Regions from separate parts of the Bacillus sp. FDAARGOS_235 genome, predicted to be linked through region 1. Evidence: a T-box and tRNA genes for the amino acid it is inferred to sense, from the RefSeq annotation. Region 1 holds a T-box; the other holds one or more tRNA genes.
What was found. A T-box is a leader RNA that pairs with one kind of tRNA and senses whether it is charged. The one in region 1 lies ahead of tyrS (tyrosine--tRNA ligase), so its partner is inferred to be a tRNA-Tyr.
Positions count from the first base shown of each region.

Region 1 (13,629 bases):
TTTTAACGAATGTAACGGATTTAGGGAAGTTTATTGATACGATTAATGATGTAATGAGAGAGATTGTTGGTCATCAAGAAAATTTCCAAGTTAAAACGACGAATATCGTTAAAGATGTGACACATGCTTCTAACGTAATTCAGCAAACTTCTGCAGCTACGGAAGAAGTGTTAGCAAGTATTGAAGAAGAGAAGAATCGAAATGATACGTCGGTGAAGACGCTACATACTGTTAGTGAGCAAGTGAAGTTGCTAGAAGATATTTTAGAAAAATAATATCGCTGAAAAAGAGCACAAATGATGTGCTCTTTTTCAGTTGAACGAATACTTGATAGGAATTTAATTGCTTTTCTATGAGTTTTCTGCCAAGCTTAAGGAGATAAAATTTAACTAATAGCTACTGATTATTAGTTAAATCTCGCGGATAGCGAGATAAAATACTTCAAAGAAAGAATTATATAGGTGACGCATATGATCGAAGTTAAGACTTCTGAACTTAGTGATGGAGAATTTAATAGAGGTGTATTTGCAACTCGTGATATTAAAAAGGGTGAGTTGATACATTCAGCACCAGTTATCTCTTATCCGAATGAACAGCATGAACATATTGAGAAAACGTTACTTGCTGACTACGCATTTGAGTATGGGGTAAATCATACGGCATTCCTTTTAGGATACGGCATGTTATTTAATCATTCATATAAGCCGAATGCAACGTATGATATCGTCTTCGAGAACCATACGTTTAACTTCTTTGCTTATAAGGATATAAAAGCTGGAGAAGAGATTTTAATCAATTATAATGGTGAAGTTGATGACGATGAACTATTATGGTTTGATAAGGAAAAAGAAGAGAACGAAAAGTAATATAAAGAGTATAGAAAGAGCGCATTCTGTGGGATGTGCTCTTTTTTTATATTGAAGAAAATAAAGTAAAGATTACAAAAAAATACCACTTTATTTTCGTGTGGTATAGTAAGATACTGAAGGATAGTGTTTTATAAAAGTTATATATTTTACAAATTGTTGTCTTTCTGATGACATGTCAAGTTTAGTAGTCCATTTGGGTTGCTTTATTATGCAATATATATTTTAATATGAGTGGCACCTCTTATAATTTAAGAGGTTTATAGGTGTCTCGAATTGATTTTGGGTACACTGTATCCACCACTTTAGTTTCATTTCATGTATGTGGGGATATTATGGGCCCGTATAGCGGGATAAAAAGAATATAGAAATAGAGGAATCGTAAAATGAATATGCAAGAGGTTTATAAATATTTAAGTACGGTATTGCCTGAAGGTCATGTTACACAAGATGAAATGTTAAAGAATCATACGCATATTAAAGTTGGCGGAAAAGCAGATGTGTTCGTTGCGCCTACGAATTATGATGAAATTCAAGAAGTTATTAAGTATGCTAACCAATATAATATTCCAGTTACGTTTTTAGGAAATGGATCAAATGTCATTATTAAAGATGGTGGGATTCGCGGAATTACGGTCAGTTTAATTCATATTACAGGTGTTACTGTAACAGGAACAACGATTGTAGCACAGTGCGGTGCAGCAATTATTGATGTATCACGTATTGCATTAGACCACAATTTAACAGGGCTTGAGTTTGCTTGTGGCATTCCAGGTTCAGTTGGCGGAGCATTATATATGAATGCTGGTGCCTACGGTGGTGAAGTATCGTTTGTATTAACAGAAGCTGTCGTAATGACAGGTGATGGAGAGTTACGCACTTTAACGAAAGAAGCATTTGAATTTGGATATCGTAAGAGTGTATTTGCGAACAATCATTACATTATTCTTGAAGCGAGATTTGAACTTGAAGAAGGTGTACATGAAGAGATTAAAGAAAAAATGGATGATTTAACGTATAAGCGTGAATCAAAACAACCTTTAGAATATCCGTCATGCGGTAGTGTATTTAAGCGCCCACCAAATAACTTTGCTGGTAAGTTGATTCAAGAATCAGGACTACAAGGAAAGCGAATTGGCGGAGTAGAAGTTTCATTAAAACATGCTGGATTTATGGTGAATGTTGATAATGGAACAGCACAAGACTACATCGATTTAATTCACTTCGTACAAAAGACAGTTGAAGAAAAATTCGGTGTGAAGTTAGAGAGAGAAGTAAGGATTATTGGAGAAGATCTACAATAATTTTTGAATTAAAAGCGTATAAAAGTATGAATTATTTTAAAATAACATTTGGGTATTGTTGACAATTTGTTTTCAATTCAATATAATGGCTAATAATTTAACAAATAACATACGTTGAAAGAGCCCAGTAGCAGTTTGTCACTGTTATCAAAGAGAGCTAGGGGTTGCTGGAACCTAGCACAAACAAACTTGTGAATTACACTCTGGAGTATCTTAGGTAACGCTAAGCGGAGTAGCAATCGATATTATTGCTAAGAGTGGTATGAATAGCTATGCTATTTATGCAAACTGGGTGGTAACACGGTGAATAATCGTCCCTATGTCATAGACATAGGGGCTTTTTTGTTTTAAAAAAATAAAGGGGATGACAAAAGATGAATATTATTGATGAATTAGAATGGCGCGGTGCTGTGAATCAACAGACGGATGAAGAAGGTTTACGTAAGTTAGTAGAAGAGAAAAAGATTTCACTATACTGCGGAGTAGATCCAACTGGTGATAGTATGCATATCGGACATTTGATTCCGTTTATGATGATGAAGAGATTCCAATTAGCTGGTCATCATCCGGTTATTTTAATTGGCGGGGCAACAGGAACAATTGGTGATCCAAGTGGACGTCAATCAGAGCGTCAACTGCAAACTTTAGAAGTAGTGCAGCATAATGTAGATGCGTTAACAGCGCAAATGAAAAAGCTATTTGATTTCGGTGGAAATAGCGAAGTGAAGATGGTAAATAACTACGACTGGACACATGAAATAAACATTATTGAGTTTTTACGTGATTACGGGAAAAACTTTAGCATCAATAGCATGTTAGCGAAGGATATTGTAGCAAGTCGTTTAGATACAGGCATTTCTTTTACAGAATTCACGTACCAAATCTTGCAAGCGATGGATTTCCATCATTTATACACGAAAGAAGATGTTCAACTGCAAATTGGTGGTAGTGACCAATGGGGAAATATTACGAGCGGGTTAGATTTAATTCGTAAGTTAGAAGGACATGAGGCGAAAGTATTTGGACTAACAATTCCGTTATTATTAAAATCAGACGGTACGAAATTTGGAAAATCAGCAAGTGGTGCGGTTTGGCTTGATGCTGAAAAAACAACGCCATTTGAATTTTACCAGTTCTGGGTGAATACAGATGATCGTGATGTAATTAAATACTTGAAATACTTTACATTCTTAGCGAAAGAGCGAATTGATGAATTGGCAACGAAGGTAGAAGCCGAGCCTCATAAACGTGAAGCGCAAAAAGTGTTAGGCGAAGAAATGACGAAATTCGTTCATGGAGAAGAGGCATTATTGCAAGCTGTGAAAATTACCTCGGCATTATTTAGCGGAGATATTAAATCGTTAACAGCTGATGAAATTGAACAAGGCTTTAAAGAGATGCCGACATTCCAGTCTTCCAAAGAGACGAAAAATATTGTAGAGTGGCTAGTTGATTTAGGGATTGAACCATCTAGACGTCAAGCTCGTGAAGACATTAATAACGGTGCGATTTCTATGAATGGTGAGAAAGTAACGGATGTAGGTACGGATGTTACTGTAGAAAATACATTTGATGGAAGATTTATTATTATTCGTAAAGGGAAGAAGAACTACAGCTTAGTGAAATTGGGATAATAATTTTTGTGGAAGAGTGGAAGTAAGAAAGATGCTTTCACTCTTTTCATATACACAATTCCGACACAAAAAAGTCAGTATATTTAGATAATTAAAAAGGGTTATAGTATCTCTTTGCCGAATATAAGTAAGTAGAGAATATTACGGATAAAAATAGCCCGAACCATGCCGGGCATGATTCGGGCTTATATTCAGATTAGTAAGCTAAGCTGAATAGACCTTTAATGTGTGATAAGTAACGAACGTTACTTGCTTCTTTCATTAATGATGCTGGTAAGCCTTTAAGTGGAGTATTGCTTGCTCCAATTGTAGCAACAGCATCTTTACGTCCTAGACTAGCAAGTGTTCCAGAGTTTACAGGTGCGAACTCTTCGAATGCTTTGCCTTCTAGTGCTGCGTATAAGTTGTATCCAATTAACTCACCCATTTGCCAAGCGATTTGTGCAGTTGGTGGGTATGGACGTCCGTCTGGAGCGAAGACAACAGCGCTGTCTCCAGCAACGAATACGTCTTTATGAGAAGTAGATTGTAGGTATGCATCAACTGTTGCACGACCACGGTTTACTTCAAGACCTGATTCACCGATTAATGGGTTACCTTGTACGCCGCCTGTCCAAACGAATGTGTTAGCAACAAGTTTTTGACCGTCTTTTAAGTCGATTTCATTGCCAGCAACGTTTGTTACAGGAAGACCAGTTAAGAATGTAACACCGCGTGCTTCTAGGCTAGTAGTTGCACGTTCGATTAAGTGGTCTGGTAATACTGGAAGGATTTTTGGACCTGCTTCAACAAGAAGAAGTTTAACTTCTTTTGGATTTACGCCGTGGCTTTTTGCAAGTTTAGGCATAATGTCAGCAAGCTCACCAACTAGCTCAACGCCAGTTAATCCGCCACCACCGATTACGATTGTAGCATCCGCTTCGTTTTTCGTTTTCGCGTATTCACGAATACGGTCTTCAACGTGTTTGTAGATTTTGTTTGCATCAGCAGCAGATTTTAATACCATGCTGTTTTCTTCTAGTCCTGGAATACCGAAGTAAGCAGTTTTACTTCCTAAAGCAACTACAAGTGCATCGTAAGATAATGTAGTGCCACCAGCTAGTTTGATTTCTTTGCTATCAACTGAGAATGACTCAACTGTTGCGATTTTAAGATCGATATCTTTACCTTTGAAAAGCTTTGTAAGTGGCATTGCAATTGCTTGCTCAGCAACGTTACCAGCTGCAAGGCGATGTAGTTCAGTGATGATTTGGTGTGTTGGGTATTGGTTAATCACTGTAACTTGTGCTTCTGATTTGCTGTAAAATTTACGTACGTTTAAAGCGGCAAGAAGACCGCCATAACCAGCGCCTAAGATGACAATTTGTTTTGACATAGTATGATATCCCCCGTCTTTACTAATTGTTGTTATAAGTTAAATTATTTATTGTTACGTTCTGCACTAATTTGAAGATATGCGTTCACAAAGCGGAACATTTTTTGTGCTTGTGGGTCTTTTAGTAATTTTAATAGACCGAATAGGCCGATAACTTCGTTGCTTTCGTCAGCACGATCTTTCGCTTCGATTGCAGTTGCAGCCATGCTTTTCACTGTATCTTTTACAGGCTCTACAAGCTCTGTGATTGCACCAACAGTGTCGCTTTTTAATACTTCATCAGTAGCAACAGTTTGAGCGAAGTCATAAGACTTAGTTAAAATGTTAACAAGCTCAGTTAATTTTGGAAGCTGTTCTACTAGTGTTGTTAATGATTCTTGTACCTCAGGTTTTAACAACTGATCAAGTACATCAAGTTGTCCTTGGCTAGCAGAAATTTGTACAGTTTCTTGTTCTGGCTTTGTTTGAGTCATAGTTTCTGGCATCTCCAATTCTCCTTTACGATAGCAATACTCTTATTTTTTATAAGTAAGATAGTAACCGTTTACGAAACTTTATACAAAGTTTCACAAAACACAATAAAATGCCTTTAAATTTATGACAGCAACTAAGCTGCAAACATAAATCTAAAACCATAACGTCTTACTTATTATTTATGAACTGTCCGATATATGGCTTGTCCGCATAATGGAAAAGCTCCGTTACCGGAAAGTGTATATAATATATATCCTATATTATATACTATATACACCTATGTTAACATAAAAATGATTCCTAATTATTTGATATTGAGTGTATAACGTAGTGCTGACAAGGTATGAAAGCGTATAAAATATTTTGTTTCAGTTAGAAATGTACATATATATATAGAAAAAAAGGAAAAAACGAACAAATTCATGTTCGTTTTTTCCTTTTTCCTATTATTCACCTTCCGCAATTAGCATCGATGTGTTACCTTCTTTTTCAAGATGGCATTCGCCCCAAGAACAAAGAGAATCAAGAATCGATTCTAAAGACCAACCGTAATCAGTAAGAGAATATTCTACTTTTGGTGGGACTTGATTGTATACTTTTCTTTGAATAACGCCGTCGTCTTCTAATTCACGTAATTGCTGCGTTAACATTTTTTGTGTAATACCAGGCATTGAGCGTTTTAGTTCACTCGTTCTCTTTGTACCTTTCGTTAAGTGACAAAGAATAACAACTTTCCATTTGCCGCCGATAACTTCTAAAGTCGCCTCTACAGGAATATTGTATTTCTTCATATGAAACCCTCCTTTTGTGAGCGAAGTAAGTTAAATAATATAAATGTTACTTTTTAGTACCTATAGCACTTTAAAGTACGTACTTTTTATTATGTTAAATATGTTTCATAATAGCACATGTAAGAGGCAAATGAGTAGTACGGTACTGAAAAGTGACTATGTTACTTTTTGGTGCCTATCGTACTTTAAAGTGCGTTCTTCAAAAAAAGGATGAAACCATTCATAATAGCATTTGTAAGTATGAAATATATGTTTTAGAAGATAGAAGGGCCCTTTTATCATACTATTATGATTGGATTTCTTGTAATAAGGAGGAATTCAATTGAGTTCATATACAGTACCATCTTCGGAAGTTCAGACGAATCGAAGAAGTATGTTTGCTTTATTAGCACTAGCAATTAGTGCGTTTGGGATTGGTACGACCGAGTTTATTAGTGTCGGTTTACTACCATCTATTTCAAAAGATTTAAATGTCTCGGTTACAACAGCTGGTTTAACGGTTTCCTTATATGCGTTAGGAGCGGCAGTAGGAGCTCCTGTTTTAACAGCGTTAACGGCTAGTATGTCGCGAAAGACATTATTAATGTGGATTATGGTTGTTTTCATTATTGGTAATGGCATTGCGGCGGTAGCAACAAGCTTCACTGTATTAATTATCGCAAGGATTGTAGCTGCATTTGCACACGGTGTGTTTATGTCGATAGGATCTACAATTGCGGCTGCAATCGTACCAGAGAATAAACGTGCTAGCGCAATTGCGATTATGTTTACTGGATTAACAGTCGCGACTATTACTGGTGTGCCAATTGGAACATTTATCGGTCAAGAGTTTGGCTGGAGAGTGTCATTTATGGCGATCGTTGTAATTGGAATTATTGCTTTCATCGCAAATAGTATACTCGTCCCATCTAATTTAAAAAATGGTGTACCTGTATCGTTTCGTGATCAATTTAAACTAATTAAAAATGGAAGACTGTTACTTGTTTTCATTATTACTGCACTTGGATACGGCGGTACATTCGTAACATTTACGTATTTATCACCGTTATTACAAGAAGTAACAGGATTTGAAGCAAGTACCGTTACCATCATTTTATTAGTGTATGGAATCGCCATTGCGATAGGGAATATGGTCGGCGGAAAATTATCGAATCATAATCCAATTCGAGCGCTATTCTACATGTTCCTTATTCAAGCGATTATATTATTTGTTTTAACATTTACAGCGCCGTTTAAAGTAGCTGGATTAATCACAATTATTTTCATGGGACTATTTGCGTTTATGAATGTTCCGGGGCTACAAGTATATGTAGTTATATTGGCAGAGCGCTTTGTTCCAAGTGCGGTTGATGTTGCTTCAGCAATTAATATTGCCGCATTTAACGGAGGAATCGCTTTAGGTTCTTATATAGGTGGCCTTGTAACGAATTCGTTAGGGTTAATCCATACTGCTTGGGTAGGCGGCCTTATGGTAGTAGGTGCTGTTATTTTAACAGCATGGAGTATGACATTAGAAAAAAGAGATCAAGTAAAATAAAGTGAAACTTTAATCAGTGGGGGTGTTCTTCCACCAATGATTATTAGTTGAACCAATCGGGCGTTTACGGGCAGTTTATCTCCCACCTAACGTCTTTGCTTCAGCCGAATTTTGAAGTGGGAATTTTACTGCCCGTTAATGCGGGATAAAAGGAGAGAAAATAAAATGAAAAACTTACAAAGTAAAACAGTATTAAATAATGGTGTAGAAATGCCTTGGTTCGGTTTAGGTGTATTTAAAGTAGAAGAAGGACCAGAACTTGTAGAAGCAATTAAATCAGCGATTAAAGCAGGATACCGTAGCATCGATACAGCTGCAATTTACGGAAATGAAAAAGCTGTAGGTGAAGGAATCCGTGCAGGTATTGAAGCGACTGGTATTTCAAGAGAAGAATTATTTATCACTTCAAAAGTATGGAACGCAGATCAAGGATATGACGAAACAATTGCTGCATATGAAGAGAGCTTAAAAAAATTAGAACTAGATTATTTAGATTTATACCTTGTTCACTGGCCTGTAGAAGGAAAATATAAAGATACATGGAAAGCGCTAGAAACACTTTATAAAGAAGAGCGTGTACGTGCAATTGGCGTAAGTAACTTCCAAATTCATCACTTACAAGATGTAATGAAAGATGCAGAAATTAAGCCAATGATTAACCAAGTAGAATATCACCCTCGTTTAACACAAAAAGAATTACAAGCTTTCTGTAAAGAACAAGGTATTCAAATGGAAGCATGGTCACCACTTATGCAAGGTCAATTATTAGATAACGAAACATTACAAGAAATTGCTGATAAACACGGTAAAACAACAGCGCAAGTTATCTTACGTTGGGACTTACAAAATGGAGTTATTACAATTCCAAAATCAACGAAAGAACACCGTATTATTGCAAATGCTGATGTATTTAACTTTGAATTAACAAAAGAAGATATGGAAAAAATCGATGCATTAAACCAAAATCACCGCGTTGGTCCAGATCCTGATAACTTCGATTTCTAAGATTAAAGTAGAGAAAAAGAGTGCAAATTATTTGCACTCTTTTTGTTGTGTTTATGTATAAAAAAAAATTCTAACTAAATACTACTTATTAGTAAATTTGTTATTTCATAAGGGGTTGTAAAACATGAATATAAAGCAATCGTTCAAACTTTTAGCTGTTTTTTTAAGTGTTTTATTTGTATTATTCCCACTTCAAAAAGCATTTGCAGAAGTTATGGACCATACAAAGTATGAAATGGATTGGAGTTATAGTAAGTCAAAGAAAAGACCAATCCGAACAGAGCTTATTAAAACGGCAGATGGAAAAATTGCATTTTGCTTAAATGTAGATTTGAAATCTCCAAGTGGTCAAGATTTACCGGAAATGGGAAAAGTGGATATTAACGTGTACCGTGTACTATTAAATGGATATCCACAAAAGAGTCCGCAAGAATTAGGCGTTTCCGATTGGAGAGAAGCACATTACGCAACACAGCTTGCAGTATGGAATGCATTAAAACAAATCGATATTAACGATTTAGATTTCCGTAATAAAAACGTAGAGAAAGTAACGAAAGACATAGTTGCAAAGGCAAATGCGAGTGAAGAGTTACAAGAAATTACGATGAGTGTAACTCCTACAGAAGAACAAGAAGCAGTATTGAAAAATGATTTCTTTGAAACAGGTTTATATACAGTAGAAACGAATGCAAAAAGCGGAACGTATAAAGTGCAAGCAACAGGTGCACCAGCTGGTGTGAAATTTGTAAATGAAAAAGGCGAAGCAAAAAATGAATTTAATGTAGGAGAAAAGTTCCGCATTTTAATTCCAAAACAAACACCAGCAGGTGGATTTAGCTTTAAAGTATCAGGAAATTTAACGAAATTACAAGGGATTGCGCATAAAGGAACACCGACGATTCAAAATGCGGTTGTATTATTAGAACGTAGTGAAGAGAAAACAAGTCCGGAATTAGCGGTGAGTTGGAAAAAGTCTGAAGGACCACAGAAACCGAATAAACCGTATACTCCAAACGAACCACATAAACCAAATCAAATTAAAAGATAGTATAAAAAGCATTGGCATTTGCCGATGCTTTTTATATACATGGATTAGAAGGAATGGAAAATACGAAAGCATTGACAGAACAATTTAATGGTATGTTATTTGAGTATGGTATACATGACGTATTCTTTAAAATTACGAAACAAGGTTTCGAAAGAACAGAAGGTATACAAGAGGTAAAAGCTTAAAAAATAAAAAAGCTCGTAAAACATAATGTTTTACGAGCTTTTTCGTATTATTCAGCTTCAGAAACTACTGTGAAGCGTTCGTTCACATGTTTTGGATTTTCGATTTCATCAAGTGCTGCTACTGCGAAGTCTTCGTAACTTACATAGCTATCGCCTTTTGAGTTAACAAGAAGATTGTCTTTACCAGCTGTGTAAGAGCCAGTGCGTTTTCCTAATGCGAATAGTGCAGAAGGGCTGATGAATGTCCAAGTGATGTCATTTGTTTGTTGTAAGATTTCTAAGTTTTTACCTTGGTTTTGAGCTGTTGCAAGGTATTCGCCCGGGAAACCTGGTGTATCAAATACACGTGTTGTTTTCTCTTCGTCTACAAATAAGCTTCCAGCTCCACCAACTACAAGTAATTTTGTATGTGGTGCACCTTTCACAGCTTCAATCAGTACATTTCCTGCATCTACGTGAAGATGCTCTTGTCCTGCTGGAGCACCGAAAGCATTTACAACTACATCGAATACTTGTAGATCGTTAGATGTAAGAGCGAATACATCTTTCTCTAAAACTTTTACATTTTTTTCTGTAATTTTCGCAGCATTTCTTACAATTGCAGTAACTTCATGTCCACGATCTAATGCTTCTTTTAAAATACGGCTTCCAGCTTTACCAGTTGCTCCGATGATTCCGATTTTCATAATAAATCCCTCCAAAGTGTTTTGTTAAAGTGTATATCTGAAATGAATGAATGAATGTAATGTAATTAGGTTAGTTACAACCTGATGTAACTATTATAGTTACAGTTATATATTTTTGTCAATGGTGTTGTTTATGAAATTATTTTTTGTTTTAGTATGCACAGCTACTGAAAGTGGAGTCATAAAAGAAGGATGTATTTACGTAGAGAAACCTAATATTTGGAAGTTATAAGATGTCGAAAAATGTTGATTTTTGAATATTTTTTGAATATAATTCGATTTATGGAGAAAAGGAGGGGTTAATTGTATGAATATTTTAGATCAATTCGTTTCATCAACGAATACGATTCTTTGGTCATATGTTCTTATTGCAATGCTAATTGGTTTAGGGCTTTATTTTTCTATTAAATTAAAATTCGTACAAATTACTCATTTAGGAGAAATGGTTCGATTAATGAGTGATGGACTAACTGGTAAGACACGTAAAAAGGGTAGCGTATCTTCTTTCCAAGCGTTCTGTATGAGTTCAGCAGCTCGTATCGGTATCGGAAACTTAGCTGGTGTAGCGCTAGCTATTTCTATGGGAGGACCAGGAGCTGTATTTTGGATGTGGGTTATTGCAATTATCGGGGCGTCTTCAAGTTTCGTGGAAAGTACACTTGCGCAAATTTATAAAATAAAAGATGGCAGTGGCTTCCGTGGTGGTCCTGCTTATTATATGGAAAAAGGTTTAAATAAACGTTGGATGGGAATTTGGTTCTCTATTCTAATCACAATTAGTTACGGTTTAATTTTCAACTCAGTACAAGCGAATACAGTTACGTTAGCATTTGAAAATGCATTCGGTTTAGAGCGTTATATTGTTGGGATTGTATTAGCGGCATTAGTTGCAGTTATTATTTTTGGTGGTGTGAAAAGTATTGCGCGTATGTCAGAAATGATTGTTCCGCCAATGGCACTTATTTATATTGCAGTAGCTATTTTCGTTGTTATTAAAAACTTCTATTTAATACCAGATGTATTTACAGAAATCTTTAAAGGTGCATTCGGTTTAGATTCAGCTGTAGGTGGCGGTATCGGTGCTGCAATGAAATTTGGTATTCAGCGCGGGTTATTTGCGAATGAAGCAGGTATGGGTAGTGCGCCGAACGCGGCAGCAACAGCTGATGTAACGCATCCAGCGAAACAAGGTTTTATTCAAACAATCGGGGTTTTAGTAGATACATTTTTAGTATGTACATCAACAGCGTTTATCGTATTATGTTCTGGTGCATATAAAGCAACAAATTTAGAAGGTATTGAATTAACACAAAACGCATTAAGTTCACAAATCGGCCCATGGGCAAGTAGCTTCTTAGCGATTATTATTTTCTTATTTGCATTTAGTTCACTTCTAGGAAACTACTATTATGGTGAAACGAATATTGAATTCATTAAACAAAGTAAAGCTTGGTTAACAATTTACCGTATTGCGGTAGTTGCAATGGTATTATTCGGTTCTGTTGCGACGCTTAAAGTCGTATGGAATATGGCGGATTTATTTATGGGTCTAATGGTAATTACAAACTTAATTGCGATTACACTTCTTGGACGATTTGCGTATGCTGCGTTGGCAGACTATGTAAAGCAAAAGAAACAAGGAAAAGATCCAGTCTTCAGTGCAGATTCTATTCCTGGTTTAACGAATACAGAGTGTTGGGATAAGCCAGCGGTAACGGATAAAGAAAAAGCAGTATAAGAAAAGGCGAGCATCGAGAGGAATTTGATGCTCGCCTTTTTTGTTGTAGTAAATGATGAGAAGGGTGAAAGGTAATTATTAATATAATTTTTGTTTGTTCATTTCTCTCGTTATTTGTAGGCAACGTACTGTCTTAAAAGTATGATTGGTCGAATAGGATGAGTGATTGAGTAGTGGATAAATGCACGTATTGGTTATAGTTTTAAGTGAAAAACATATGTATGTTAAGAAATCTAACTTAATCATGTCATAAAACCTAACATAAAGTTCTTGATTACTAAAAGTTTTTAGAATATAATTTTCTTATTGTTAGGAAGAGGGGGCAATTCGATTATGGATTTTTTAGCTAAAGTAATTGGGGATGTAAATAATGTCCTTTGGTCATATATCATTATCGCGATGTTAATTGGATTAGGACTCTATTTTTCATTTCGTGTGAAATTCGTCCAAATTCGCTACTTTGGAGAAATGATTCGCCTACTTGGGGACGGGGCGAGTTCAAAGACAAGAAAAGCGCAAAAAGAAAAAAGCGGTGTATCATCATTCCAAGCATTTTGTATGAGTACAGCTTCTCGTGTAGGTACTGGTAACTTAGCTGGTGTAGCTATTGCAATCTCAGCAGGTGGTCCAGGTGCTGTATTTTGGATGTGGTTAATTGCGGTAATTGGGGGTGCTTCTGCGTTTGTAGAGAGCACATTAGCGCAAATTTATAAAGTAAAAGATGGGAACGCATTCCGTGGGGGCCCAGCGTATTATATGGAAAAGGGTTTAAAGAAACGCTGGTTAGGTGTTGTTTTCTCTGTTCTAATAACAGTGAGTTTCGGATTGATTTTTAATGCAGTACAGTCAAATACAGTAGCGGCAGCTTTTGATGGCGCATTTAAAATGGATAGTAGACTTGTAGGTCTGTTTATGGCTGGTTTACTTGCAATCATTATTTTCGGTGGGGTTAAGCGAATTGCGCGTGCGGTTGAAATGATTGTTCC
Region 1 covers NZ_CP020437.2:3,334,852-3,348,480, forward strand. The annotation lists gene A6J74_RS19025 (DUF4077 domain-containing protein) at 1-275, shown strand, start outside; gene A6J74_RS19030 (SET domain-containing protein) at 471-866, shown strand; gene murB (UDP-N-acetylmuramate dehydrogenase) at 1,253-2,170, shown strand; T-box leader at 2,276-2,492, shown strand; gene tyrS (tyrosine--tRNA ligase) at 2,545-3,804, shown strand; gene A6J74_RS19045 (NAD(P)/FAD-dependent oxidoreductase) at 4,001-5,179, opposite strand; gene A6J74_RS19050 (DUF1641 domain-containing protein) at 5,224-5,664, opposite strand; gene A6J74_RS19055 (winged helix-turn-helix transcriptional regulator) at 6,100-6,444, opposite strand; gene A6J74_RS19060 (MFS transporter) at 6,818-7,981, shown strand; gene A6J74_RS19070 (aldo/keto reductase) at 8,147-8,986, shown strand; gene A6J74_RS19075 (thioester domain-containing protein) at 9,111-10,034, shown strand; gene A6J74_RS19080 (hypothetical protein) at 10,088-10,219, shown strand; gene A6J74_RS19085 (NAD(P)-dependent oxidoreductase) at 10,267-10,905, opposite strand; gene A6J74_RS19090 (alanine/glycine:cation symporter family protein) at 11,213-12,643, shown strand; gene A6J74_RS19095 (alanine/glycine:cation symporter family protein) at 12,977-13,629, shown strand, end outside.

Region 2 (7,971 bases), 1.2 Mb from region 1:
GAAAAGCACCCCGGAAGGGGAGTGAAAGAGATCCTGAAACCGTGTGCCTACAAATAGTCAGAGCCCGTTAATGGGTGATGGCGTGCCTTTTGTAGAATGAACCGGCGAGTTACGATCCCGTGCAAGGTTAAGTTGAAGAGACGGAGCCGCAGCGAAAGCGAGTCTGAATAGGGCGTTTAGTACGTGGTCGTAGACCCGAAACCAGGTGATCTACCCATGTCCAGGGTGAAGTTCAGGTAACACTGAATGGAGGCCCGAACCCACGCACGTTGAAAAGTGCGGGGATGAGGTGTGGGTAGCGGAGAAATTCCAATCGAACCTGGAGATAGCTGGTTCTCCCCGAAATAGCTTTAGGGCTAGCCTTAAGTGTAAGAGTCTTGGAGGTAGAGCACTGATTGAACTAGGGGTCCTCATCGGATTACCGAATTCAGTCAAACTCCGAATGCCAATGACTTATCCTTAGGAGTCAGACTGCGAGTGATAAGATCCGTAGTCAAGAGGGAAACAGCCCAGATCGCCAGCTAAGGTCCCAAAGTGTGTATTAAGTGGAAAAGGATGTGGAGTTGCTTAGACAACTAGGATGTTGGCTTAGAAGCAGCCACCATTTAAAGAGTGCGTAATAGCTCACTAGTCGAGTGACTCTGCGCCGAAAATGTACCGGGGCTAAATACACCACCGAAGCTGCGAATTGATACCAATGGTATCAGTGGTAGGGGAGCGTTCTAAGTGCAGTGAAGTCAGACCGGAAGGACTGGTGGAGCGCTTAGAAGTGAGAATGCCGGTATGAGTAGCGAAAGACGGGTGAGAATCCCGTCCACCGAATGCCTAAGGTTTCCTGAGGAAGGCTCGTCCGCTCAGGGTTAGTCAGGACCTAAGCCGAGGCCGACAGGCGTAGGCGATGGACAACAGGTTGATATTCCTGTACCACCTCTTTATCGTTTGAGCAATGGAGGGACGCAGAAGGATAGAAGAAGCGTGCGATTGGTTGTGCACGTCCAAGCAGTTAGGCTGATAAGTAGGCAAATCCGCTTATCGTGAAGGCTGAGCTGTGATGGGGAAGCTCCTTATGGAGCGAAGTCTTTGATTCCCCGCTGCCAAGAAAAGCTTCTAGCGAGATAAAAGGTGCCTGTACCGCAAACCGACACAGGTAGGCGAGGAGAGAATCCTAAGGTGTGCGAGAGAACTCTGGTTAAGGAACTCGGCAAAATGACCCCGTAACTTCGGGAGAAGGGGTGCTTTCTTAACGGAAAGCCGCAGTGAATAGGCCCAAGCGACTGTTTAGCAAAAACACAGGTCTCTGCGAAGCCGTAAGGCGAAGTATAGGGGCTGACACCTGCCCGGTGCTGGAAGGTTAAGGAGAGGGGTTAGCGTAAGCGAAGCTCTGAACTGAAGCCCCAGTAAACGGCGGCCGTAACTATAACGGTCCTAAGGTAGCGAAATTCCTTGTCGGGTAAGTTCCGACCCGCACGAAAGGTGTAACGATTTGGGCACTGTCTCAACCAGAGACTCGGTGAAATTATAGTACCTGTGAAGATGCAGGTTACCCGCGACAGGACGGAAAGACCCCGTGGAGCTTTACTGTAGCCTGATATTGAATTTTGGTACAGTTTGTACAGGATAGGCGGGAGCCATTGAAACCGGAGCGCTAGCTTCGGTGGAGGCGCTGGTGGGATACCGCCCTGACTGTATTGAAATTCTAACCTACGGGTCTTATCGACCCGGGAGACAGTGTCAGGTGGGCAGTTTGACTGGGGCGGTCGCCTCCTAAAGTGTAACGGAGGCGCCCAAAGGTTCCCTCAGAATGGTTGGAAATCATTCGTAGAGTGCAAAGGCATAAGGGAGCTTGACTGCGAGACCTACAAGTCGAGCAGGGACGAAAGTCGGGCTTAGTGATCCGGTGGTTCCGCATGGAAGGGCCATCGCTCAACGGATAAAAGCTACCCCGGGGATAACAGGCTTATCTCCCCCAAGAGTCCACATCGACGGGGAGGTTTGGCACCTCGATGTCGGCTCATCGCATCCTGGGGCTGTAGTCGGTCCCAAGGGTTGGGCTGTTCGCCCATTAAAGCGGTACGCGAGCTGGGTTCAGAACGTCGTGAGACAGTTCGGTCCCTATCCGTCGTGGGCGTAGGAAATTTGAGAGGAGCTGTCCTTAGTACGAGAGGACCGGGATGGACGCACCGCTGGTGTACCAGTTGTTCTGCCAAGGGCATAGCTGGGTAGCTATGTGCGGAAGGGATAAGTGCTGAAAGCATCTAAGCATGAAGCCCCCCTCAAGATGAGATTTCCCATAGCGTAAGCTAGTAAGATCCCTGAAAGATGATCAGGTTGATAGGTTCGAGGTGGAAGCATGGTGACATGTGGAGCTGACGAATACTAATAGATCGAGGACTTAACCATATAATATGAAGCAATGTTATCTAGTTTTGAAAGAATATAAAAAACTTATTGACTTTAAAAGTTGAATAAGTTAAAATGATTCTTGTCTTAAATGAATATAGTCTGGTAATGATGGCAGAGAGGTCACACCCGTTCCCATACCGAACACGGAAGTTAAGCTCTCTAGCGCCGATGGTAGTTGGGACCTTGTCCCTGTGAGAGTAGGACGTTGCCAGGCAAATGGAGGATTAGCTCAGCTGGGAGAGCACCTGCCTTACAAGCAGGGGGTCGGCGGTTCGATCCCGTCATCCTCCACCATTTATGTCGGAGGGGTAGCGAAGTGGCTAAACGCGGCGGACTGTAAATCCGCTCCTTCGGGTTCGGCAGTTCGAATCTGCCCCCCTCCACCATTTCTTAATTATTGGGCTATAGCCAAGCGGTAAGGCAACGGACTTTGACTCCGTCATGCGCTGGTTCGAATCCAGCTAGCCCAGCCATTAAGAGCCATTAGCTCAGTTGGTAGAGCATCTGACTTTTAATCAGAGGGTCGAAGGTTCGAATCCTTCATGGCTCACCATTTTCAATAAAATATGCGGGTGTGGCGGAATTGGCAGACGCACTAGACTTAGGATCTAGCGCCTTTGGCGTGGGGGTTCGACTCCCTTCACCCGCACTTTTAATAAAATATCTCATAACATGTCTTGCGGAAGTAGTTCAGTGGTAGAATACAACCTTGCCAAGGTTGGGGTCGCGGGTTCGAATCCCGTCTTCCGCTCCAATTTTCAATATGACATGCCGGGGTGGCGGAACAGGCAGACGCACAGGACTTAAAATCCTGCGGTGGGTGACCACCGTGCGGGTTCGACCCCCGCCCTCGGCACCATATGCGCCCGTAGCTCAATTGGATAGAGCGTTTGACTACGGATCAAGAGGTTAGGGGTTCGACTCCTCTCGGGCGCGCTTTTATTAACGGGAAGTGGCTCAGCTTGGTAGAGCACCTGGTTTGGGACCAGGGGGTCGCAGGTTCAAATCCTGTCTTCCCGATTTTCCCAAAAACATGGGGCCTTAGCTCAGCTGGGAGAGCGCCTGCCTTGCACGCAGGAGGTCAGCGGTTCGATCCCGCTAGGCTCCACTTTATTTATTATATGTCTCGGAGGTATACCCAAGTTCGGCTGAAGGGATCGGTCTTGAAAACCGACAGGCGGTGAGAATCGCGCGGGGGTTCGAATCCCTCTACCTCCTCCATTTTCTTTTGAAATGGTTTAGCTACATATAATAATAAAATATTTTTTTTCCTTCATGGAGGTATACCCAAGTTCGGCTGAAGGGATCGGTCTTGAAAACCGACAGGCGGCGAGAGTCGCGCGGGGGTTCGAATCCCTCTACCTCCTCCATTTTTAAAATATTATATTGTCGCGGGGTGGAGCAGTACGGTAGCTCGTCGGGCTCATAACCCGAAGGTCGCAGGTTCAAATCCTGTCCCCGCAACCAAATGGTCCCGTGGTGTAGTGGTTAACATGCCTGCCTGTCACGCAGGAGATCGCCGGTTCGACCCCGGTCGGGACCGCCATTTATGTTGGCTCGGTAGCTCAGTCGGTAGAGCAGAGGACTGAAAATCCTCGTGTCGGCGGTTCGATTCCGTCCCGAGCCACCATTTTTTTTATGCCGGCTTAGCTCAATTGGTAGAGCAACTGACTTGTAATCAGTAGGTTGGGGGTTCAAGTCCTCTAGCCGGCATCATTTAGGGGCATAGTTTAAAGGTAGAACTGAGGTCTCCAAAACCTCCAGTGTGGGTTCGATTCCTACTGCCCCTGTAAAGTATATGGGCCTATAGCTCAGCTGGTTAGAGCGCACGCCTGATAAGCGTGAGGTCGATGGTTCGAGTCCATTTAGGCCCACCATATATTTATTCCGCAGTAGCTCAGTGGTAGAGCTATCGGCTGTTAACCGATCGGTCGTAGGTTCGAGTCCTACCTGCGGAGCCATGGCCCGTTGGTCAAGTGGTTAAGACACCGCCCTTTCACGGCGGTAACACGGGTTCGAATCCCGTACGGGTCATAAAGAAAGAGTCAGCAATATGCTGGCTCTTTTTTATTGTGTATAATCCTCTTTTTTATCATCTTATTTTCCTCAAATAAATAAAGGGATTTAGGAAAAACTATGGTATGTATTAAAAGGAGGAGATAAAAAATGACGCAAGTTAGAGACTTTATGAGTACTCATATTGTACATTGTACACCGTTAGATAATGTATATGAGGCTGCTGTAAAAATGAAGGAAGAATCAGTTGGATTGATTCCTGTTCTTGAAAATGAACAAGTCGTTGGGCTTGTTACTGATCGAGATTTAGTTGTTCGAGGGATTGCTGAAAAACATCCTGGGTCTAATAAAATTACAAATGTAATGACGACAAACATTGTTTCGGTTTCTCCAGATGATTCTATTGAAAAAGCTACAGAATTAATGGCACAGTATCAAATTAGACGATTGCCAGTAGTTGAGGGCGGTCAACTTGTCGGGATGCTAGCATTAGGTGATTTAGCTATAAGAGAAGCGGCAGATGATCAAGCTGGGTTCGCTTTAAGTGAAATCTCGGAACGTACGGAATAAAGTTAAACTTTAATTAGTGAAAGTGTTATTGTCCGCAAATAGTGGGATAAATGATGGATAAAAATCAGATACATTATTCTAGTATATGTGGATTAAACTAATATATTAGCGTGATGTATCTGAGACATTATATAATAAGTACATAGTTAAGGTTTTCGACAGTTTATTTAAATTTTTCATTCCTAATTTTAAATAAGAGAAAAAGTGATATACTGATAGATATAAGTATTATGATAGGTTTTGAATATAACAATATTTATTTTTAGTGTTGTAATAATGAATTAATATTTCCTACGTAGATAAAGTGAAACTTTAATTATTGGGGGTTTTGTCCATCCGCCAATGATTATTCGTTGAACCAATCGGGCTTTTATCGGCAGTTTTATTTCCCACCTAACTTCCTCGCATTCACTGGATTTTGAGGTGGGCGTCTTACTGCCCGGCAAATAGCGGGATAAAAAGGGAAGGGGAATTATATGAGGGCTGTACAGGGCGATCCAAATTGGAATTTGGTTACAGATACATATATAGAACCAAATAATTTTGCTGAATTATTATCTTTACTTGTACCTTGTCACCCAAAAGGTGAAGGAAAAGAGCGAACTATATTAGCATGGAAAGAAAAAGAATTTTATAAAGAAGAAAATTTAGCAGCAGTTATCGTTTATGGAATGAATAGAGTAAAGAATTTACCACAGTTTCATAAAGATGAAATTCCAACCTTAGTACGTATTCTTCGTTTATGTCAAGAGATTGGTTGGTATGAAGAGGCAAATACTTTTATGGTAACACAAGGGCTAGCTGAATTTGTCCAAACTTCATTGGAATATGAAACATGGGATCTTTTGACACAAGCAGTTGCTTTAAACTATTTAGTTATTAAATATCGTGTCGGGGAATTAACAGATGGGGATGTAGAAATTTGGGATAGAGTTAAATTTAATGAGAAATGTATAACAAATTGTAAACATCTATTATCTCAAAAAGAAATATTAGAGTTTACATTCTTCTATATGTGTAAGAGGGCTAAAGCACAGTCAAAAGAGCAGCTGAATAGTGATATGATGAGTCTAGCGATGTATTGTAATACTTTTGTGTATGATTTATATAGACATGACTTGTTGCGAAAGTATCGTAAGTGTACAGATTTTCTATCATATTATGGACCTAGTCAAGTAGTTTTAGCTTGTCAAAGAGCTGTACTTTCTCAAATTTCAGATCGATTAGATCCACTAAAGACAACTCATGTAGATGATTATTTATATGTGATGAAAGAAATGATGGAACATATGACAATAGGTATAATGGATCGATATAACCATTTTATCGGAAAGTTATTATCATACGTGCCATTTTTCGAAATGATTCAAGTTCCACAGCATGCATATTATTGTGAAGAATTACTGTATATTTGTAAGGGCATTGAATATAAAGAGGAAATACTACGCAATTATATATTTATACAATTACATGATTGTTTACCATCATTCTTTAAACTATTTCTTAAAAATAAGCGTTATGCGACGATTCATGATATTCTTTTCTATTGGTGTGACGATGAACAAAGAATGGGTTTAGAGAAAAAATATAATCTTAGTTTTATTTATGAAAAATATGCTTGTGGCTAAACAGTATTTTACATATGAAAAATTAATATAAATTAAAAAGGATCTCAATGTTATGTGAGATCCTTTTTTGTTAGTAAAACAAGGAGAAAGTGATTAAGATGAGAAATAGCATTCCATATAGGAGAAGTTGTGCAGTATAACTTCCTTGTATACCAAAAAAAGTATTTAGTTTTCCGTATAAATTCAATATATATTTCATTGTGTTATCTTTGAAAGATTGGTACACAGTGTCTCCTCTTTCTAAGCTTCTTGTTCATGTTTTTTATTATTAGGGACATTAATGTATCTAGCTATGAATAATAAAACAGCCATAAAGAATACGGGAATTATAGTAGATAAATAAAAGCCATTACTAATAACATTTGTTATAAGGGCACTTAATAGAAAAATAGCATTATAAACATGGGCAACTTTTTGCTTTAGTCGCACTTGAAATGACTCCATCATAATTTCTAGAGCAACAAAAGCAATGATAATAGATAAAAATACAGTGTTTGTATTGTAAATTATTAAACAACAGATTAAACCTAAAAAGGCTAAGTATTCAATGAAGAGAGGTATATTGCGTGGCATACAATTTACCTAACTAAATACGGCAGTGGATTTACTGCATTTGTTTTTTCAAAATTCCATTCTCCATTATGTAATTCGAAATGGAGGTGTTGTCCGTATGAATGACCTGTGTTACCCATATGACCTAGTAATTGTCCAGTTTGTATTTGATCACCAGCTTGTACAGTGCGATCTTTCATATGAGCATAAACTGTTGTATATAATTTCCCGTTTATTTGATGGGCGATGAACACTACATTGCCATAACTAGCTGAATAATATGATTTAATAACTTTACCTGCAGCGGCAGCTTGAATGGAGACGTTACCTTGTGCTGCAATATCTATTCCATAATGCATTTGTTCCCAGCGTATATCAAAGGTTGAGCTGATTTTTCCTTGGGTAGGGAATTTGAAAACTGCTGGAATAGCTGAAGATTGAGCTGTTTGAGCTTGTGATTGCTGTTGATTTTGTACCACATAGTGTTTGGCCACATACCCGTATCCTGTGCCAAAACGAATTTTATACCAAGTTCCTACTGTTTCTACTACTTGTATCTGTGTACCGTTTTGTAAAGAACCAAGTAGAGTACCATTTGTGCTAGCATTGTTACGTACATTTAATTTAGGTGTTGCAACAGTATATTTCGTATCATTTTGAACTGTGATTCCTTTTACTAAGGGCTGCGAACCATTAGATACGAATGCTTTTTGTACATAACCTGTTTGACCGTTATGTGAAATTTTATACCATTCGCCTTGTTCTCCTTGAATAGTCACGAACTTACCATTTGGTAATACAT
Region 2 covers NZ_CP020437.2:2,174,394-2,182,364, reverse strand. The annotation lists rRNA gene A6J74_RS13240 (23S ribosomal RNA) at 1-2,400, shown strand, start outside; rRNA gene rrf (5S ribosomal RNA) at 2,502-2,617, shown strand; tRNA gene A6J74_RS13230 (tRNA-Val) at 2,622-2,697, shown strand; tRNA gene A6J74_RS13225 (tRNA-Tyr) at 2,706-2,789, shown strand; tRNA gene A6J74_RS13220 (tRNA-Gln) at 2,802-2,876, shown strand; tRNA gene A6J74_RS13215 (tRNA-Lys) at 2,881-2,956, shown strand; tRNA gene A6J74_RS13210 (tRNA-Leu) at 2,972-3,052, shown strand; tRNA gene A6J74_RS13205 (tRNA-Gly) at 3,083-3,157, shown strand; tRNA gene A6J74_RS13200 (tRNA-Leu) at 3,174-3,262, shown strand; tRNA gene A6J74_RS13195 (tRNA-Arg) at 3,266-3,339, shown strand; tRNA gene A6J74_RS13190 (tRNA-Pro) at 3,350-3,423, shown strand; tRNA gene A6J74_RS13185 (tRNA-Ala) at 3,439-3,511, shown strand; tRNA gene A6J74_RS13180 (tRNA-Ser) at 3,532-3,624, shown strand; tRNA gene A6J74_RS13175 (tRNA-Ser) at 3,681-3,773, shown strand; tRNA gene A6J74_RS13170 (tRNA-Met) at 3,794-3,870, shown strand; tRNA gene A6J74_RS13165 (tRNA-Asp) at 3,874-3,949, shown strand; tRNA gene A6J74_RS13160 (tRNA-Phe) at 3,958-4,033, shown strand; tRNA gene A6J74_RS13155 (tRNA-Thr) at 4,044-4,116, shown strand; tRNA gene A6J74_RS13150 (tRNA-Trp) at 4,123-4,193, shown strand; tRNA gene A6J74_RS13145 (tRNA-Ile) at 4,204-4,280, shown strand; tRNA gene A6J74_RS13140 (tRNA-Asn) at 4,290-4,364, shown strand; tRNA gene A6J74_RS13135 (tRNA-Glu) at 4,366-4,437, shown strand; gene A6J74_RS13130 (CBS domain-containing protein) at 4,570-4,989, shown strand; gene A6J74_RS13125 (DUF3965 domain-containing protein) at 5,466-6,617, shown strand; gene A6J74_RS13115 (hypothetical protein) at 6,858-7,190, opposite strand; gene A6J74_RS13110 (SH3 domain-containing protein) at 7,196-7,971, opposite strand, start outside.
Region 2: it encodes a tRNA-Tyr, which carries the amino acid that the T-box ahead of tyrS (tyrosine--tRNA ligase) is inferred to sense. The anticodon was not compared.